2 regions of the Paenarthrobacter sp. NPDC092416 genome follow, and region 2 is predicted to be linked to the other one. Evidence: predicted binding sites of a transcription regulator. Region 2 holds the regulator's gene; the other holds the start of a gene.

Region 1 (2,393 bases), on a different contig from region 2:
GGATCATGGGCATGCACACGATGACCGCGGGCCATTCCGGACACACAACGGCGGCAACTGCGGACGTCTCTGACCATTGTGCATCTGCCACCTGCTCAGGCGATTGCGCCGAGATGCCGGGCATGGGTGCTTCCTGCACGCCGCTGGCAAAGACCACATCACTGGTGGTCGCCGCGCCCCGAACATCGCCATTCGGCGTTGAGCGGGGACGCAACGAGGTGCTTGCATCCCCGCTCCCACTCATCTACGTACCCGACGGTCCATCCCCGGGTGAAATGTCAATCAGCCGCACGTAGGAAGAATCGCCGAACACCTGCGGGCATTCGGCCACTTATTAGCTGGCTCGCACTTCTGCGGGTCCGCCCTCTTCCCGAGGGGCAACCCTCTTTGCGGCGCACTGCCGTGCCCTGACTTTCGAAGGACCTTGCTGACATGAACAAGAACTTTTCAACCCTGCCTGCCGTCTTTGTTGCAACCGCAATCGCGCTCGCAGGATGTTCCGCCGGAGATGGATCCGGTTCCTCAACCAGCGCGCCGGGAATGGACAATGGCGGCCACGGCACCATGGCATCCAATGCCCCAACTGCAGGTGCGGAACACAACTCCGCCGACGTGATGTTTGCGCAAATGATGATCCCGCATCACGCCCAAGCCGTAGAGATGAGCGACATGATGCTGGCCAAAACCGGCCTGCCCGCCGCAATCACGGAGCTGGCCACCAAGATCAAAGACGCCCAGGCGCCCGAGATCCAGATGATGACGGTGTGGCTTCAAAGCTGGAACGAAACGGTCCCCACAACAACCGGGGGATCCATGACCGGCCATGCCATGGAAGGCATGATGAGCGCTGAAGACATGGACAAACTTGGCGCTGCACAAGGAAGCGACGCGGCCAAACTGTTCCTCACCCGGATGATCGCCCACCATGAAGGCGCCATCGTGATGGCAAAGACGGAAATGGACAACGGCAAGAACACTGAGGCGCTCGCGCTGAGCAAGGCAATCGTGGAGGCGCAGGAGGCTGAGATCAAAGAAATGCAGGCGCTGCTTGCAGGCCTGTAGCTCCTGAGTCCCACGGGATGGCAGTAGTGGTTTGCTTGGCCCATCAGGGCGGCCACTACTGCCGGCCATCCCGGCAAGGAGCCATGGCAGACCTGGAGGTAGGTTTTGTCTGGGCAGCGGCGTAAACTGGATTCATTCGAACATACATTCGAATGAATAGTGATCGCCTCCGCCGGGAAAATCCCTGACCGGACAGGCGCCTCGGCGAAGGAGTGTGGATATGGGGCTGTTCAGCGAGTCCGTGGAAGTCATCTGCACAGAAACAGGCCAGCCGCAGCGCGTCAAGTGGCAGGAGCGTGAATTCCTTGTCCTCAACGAGCCCGTTCGATGGTACGAACGGCGCCAATGGTGGGTCGAAGAGAATCGGGCTCCCTTGGGAACCGGGGCTGGATTAGTGGATCACGAGATCTGGCGTGTCCAACTCCAACAGGCAGATGGCGTCAACGGCGGGGAAACGATCACTTTGGACCTCGTTCGGCACGTAGGCAGCGGACGCTGGCGGCTCCTTCGCATCCACGACGCCGCGCCCGCCCGCACCGTCGAACCCGACGAAGCCGCCTGAACCTTGAGCTTCACACACCTGCACGTCTCCACAGCCTTCAGCGCCCACTACGGTGTCTCCTGGCCCGACGAACTGGCCCAAACCGCAGCAGCCGATGGCGCCACCGCGCTCGCCTGCACAGACCGTGACGGACTCTACGGCACAGTAAAGCACCTCAAAGCCTGCATGGACGCCGGTATCGACCCCATCGTCGGCGTCGACCTCGCAGTATTCGACGACGACGGCGACCACCGCACCCAAGTAGCGGGCCGCGTCGTCGTACTCGCCCACGGCAACAACAACGGCGCCGGGTACCGTGCGCTCTGCCGGCTCGTCTCCGACGCCCACGCCCGCACCTCAGGCAAAGCCGGGGGAGCAATCCCCGTCGCAGTCACCAGGAGCCAACTCGCATCACGCACCCTGGACCCCAAAACACTCAAACCCGTCCTGACCGTCTTGATCGGCCCGGACTCAGATGTTGGCCGTGCCATGGGAGGCCGCAAATACCTCAGGCCCAGGACACTCTTCAAACAATGGATCGACGCCATGCCGCAGGGAACCATCGTGGCCGAAACCGTGACCCACCTCAGCGCCCCAGGGGAACCCCTCAGCACCGCCCATGCCGTACGCATGATCAAACTCGCCCTCGAATACAACGTCCCCGCAATCCTCAGCAACGCTGTCCGCTACTGCGCCCAAGACGGCGCCGCCACTGCAGATGTCCTCGACTCAGCGAGAACCCTGAAGTCCCTCCCCGAACTCTCCGAAACCCCGCTCCTGCAAAGCGCTG
Region 2 (2,393 bases):
CGAGAACCGCGAGGTTGTGTGGTTTTCGCGCAACAGCACCTTCGATCCCCAGCAAGGCTATTCCCAGCCGGATGAAACCGCTCCGGCATTGATCAACATTGCGCCACTGAGTGTGGCCGGCCGGTTGCGGGAAGGGCTGTTCGCGGGTCATACCGTGGTGTTGACCTCAGCCACGCTGGCGATCGGTTCTGCTTTTGAACCTGCTGCCGGTGGACTCGGGCTTATCGGCGACGGCGCGCCCAGCTGGACCGGGATCGACGTCGGTTCGCCGTTCGATTACCCCAAACAGGGGGTGTTGTACGTAGCCAAGCACCTGCCAAAGCCTGGTCGCGGCACATCGCTGGAAGCCCTGGACGAACTCGAAGACCTCATCCGAGCCTCGGGCGGGGGAGCGCTGTGCTTGTTTTCCTCACGTCGGGCTGCGGAAGAAGCAGCCGACGCCATGCGCCTCCGGCTCGATGTCGATATCCTCTGCCAAGGCGAGTCGACCATGGCTGCTTTGGTGAAGCAGTTCGCGGACGAACCTGATACCTGCCTCTTCGGAACCATGTCCTTGTGGCAAGGGGTGGACGTGCCGGGTGGTTCGTGCAGGCTCGTGGTGATCGACCGCATTCCGTTCCCGAGGCCGGATGACCCCCTGATGACCGCCCGATCGCGTGCCGTGGCTCAATCCGGAGGCAACGGTTTCATGGCCGTCTCGGCGACCCACGCTGCTATCCGATTGGCGCAGGGCGCAGGTCGCCTGATCAGGTCAACGGGGGACAAGGGCGTTGTAGCGGTCTTGGATTCCAGACTATCCACCGAGCGGTACGGAGGATTCCTGCGTGCCGCGTTGCCCCCATTTTGGGCGACGACCGACCGGGGCGTTGTACGTGGTGTCTTGCAACGATTGGGCGGCAAGAAGCCGTAAAGGCGTGCCCTAGAGGGAACGCAATACTGAGACCACCTTGCCCATGATGGTGGCTTGGTCGCCGAGAATTGGCTCGTACTGGGTGTTCTGCGGCAATAGCCACGTGTGGCCGTCGCGCTGACGGAACGTCTTCACCGTGGCTTCGTCATCGAGCAGTGCTGCAACGATGTCGCCGTTGATGGCGTCGTTCTGGCGGCGGACCACTACCCAGTCGCCGTCGCAGATGGCCGCATCAATCATGGAATCGCCGGCCACTTTGAGCATGAACAATTCTCCGTGACCTACCAGTTGGCGGGGGAGCGGCAGGACGTCCTCGACTGTTTGTTCGGCCAGGATCGGTCCACCGGCCGCAATGCGGCCAACGAGCGGAACCATGGCAGTGTCACTGGCGCTGGCAAGTTCTGTGACGTTGAATCCGCCGGCACTGCGAAGGTTTGTGGGGGTCTCGACGCCCGGGATGGCGCCGCCGTCGAGCGTCAAGGGCATCAGGACTTCCATGGCGCGCGGCCGCTTCGGGTCCCTGCGCAGGTAACCGAGCTTCTCCAGTTGCGAGAGTTGGTGGGTCACGCTGGACAGGCTGGCCAGGCCAACTGTGTCCCCAATCTCGCGCATGCTCGGCGGATAGCCGTTGTCGTTGACTGAACGCTGGATGGTCTCCAGAATCTTCTTCTGCCGAACGGTCAGGCTCTTGGGGCTCTTTTGAGGCTGCTGGCTCCGCAGGGGTGTCCCGCCGCCGGTGGCTTTCGCTGCCATGTTCGCCATTGCCTTTCCGTCCGCCCATGCACCAACCGAGGTGCCCGGGGATGTCAGGTCTGAAAAATGTCAGACCCTCCTGTTCCACTGAAACAGTGCCTGTTTCTTCACTCAAACGTAGGGCAGGCGCAGGCGTTTATCAAACATTTGTTCTAGCGAGTCTCGACACCGTTCGTTGATAAGTGCTAAAAATGTCATAGCAAGGTTCGAATATGTGTTCTATAAAACCTGCGGAACCGCTGCGAGTGTTCGAAGAAAGTGTTCGAACGGTTGGGTGGCTCCGGAGGGAACACAAGGAATTGGCAGCCGATCACCGGGCATCCGGTGCGGCAATCGCTCAGAAGGGCTCAGCTCATGTCCGCACGCACCACCATCGCTGATATCCGCAGTACACCGGTTCCGGCACGGCTCCGGCTCACTACGCGGGGACGGTTCGTCTTCTTCGGTCTTCCGGCAATGCTGCTGATGGCCGTGCTGCTGAGCCTCGCCGGATTCGTCAATTCACCCGCCAAGGCCTCGGACTCCACGGCCCAGCTTCAGCCGCTGGTTGCCAGGACCGTCACCGTCCAATCCGGGCAGTCTTTGTGGGGTATCGCCGGCGCAGCTGCACCCGAGCGTGATCCGCGTGACGTTATTGCCGAGATTATCCAGCTGAACGATCTCCGCGGCGGACGAATCCAGCCCGGGCAGCAGCTGTTCGTCCCGGCAAACTGACGGCTTCAACTGAGCA

The links. The regulator LexA, encoded in region 2, represses DNA repair genes until DNA is damaged. The targets are predictions, from matches to a motif close to TCGAACANNTGTTCGA.
Region 1: the regulator LexA is predicted to act here: its motif matches at 1,199-1,214, upstream of ACIQC5_RS14515 (DUF6504 family protein).

The regions. Positions count from the first base shown of each region.
Region 1 is NZ_JBIVQG010000007.1:110,462-112,854, forward strand. It holds gene ACIQC5_RS14505 (hypothetical protein) at 1-296, shown strand, start outside; gene ACIQC5_RS14510 (DUF305 domain-containing protein) at 433-1,062, shown strand; gene ACIQC5_RS14515 (DUF6504 family protein) at 1,283-1,624, shown strand; gene ACIQC5_RS14520 (DNA polymerase III subunit alpha) at 1,628-2,393, shown strand, end outside.
Region 2 is NZ_JBIVQG010000002.1:750,305-752,697, forward strand. It holds gene ACIQC5_RS07535 (ATP-dependent DNA helicase) at 1-910, shown strand, start outside; gene lexA (transcriptional repressor LexA) at 920-1,663, opposite strand; gene ACIQC5_RS07545 (LysM peptidoglycan-binding domain-containing protein) at 2,018-2,377, shown strand.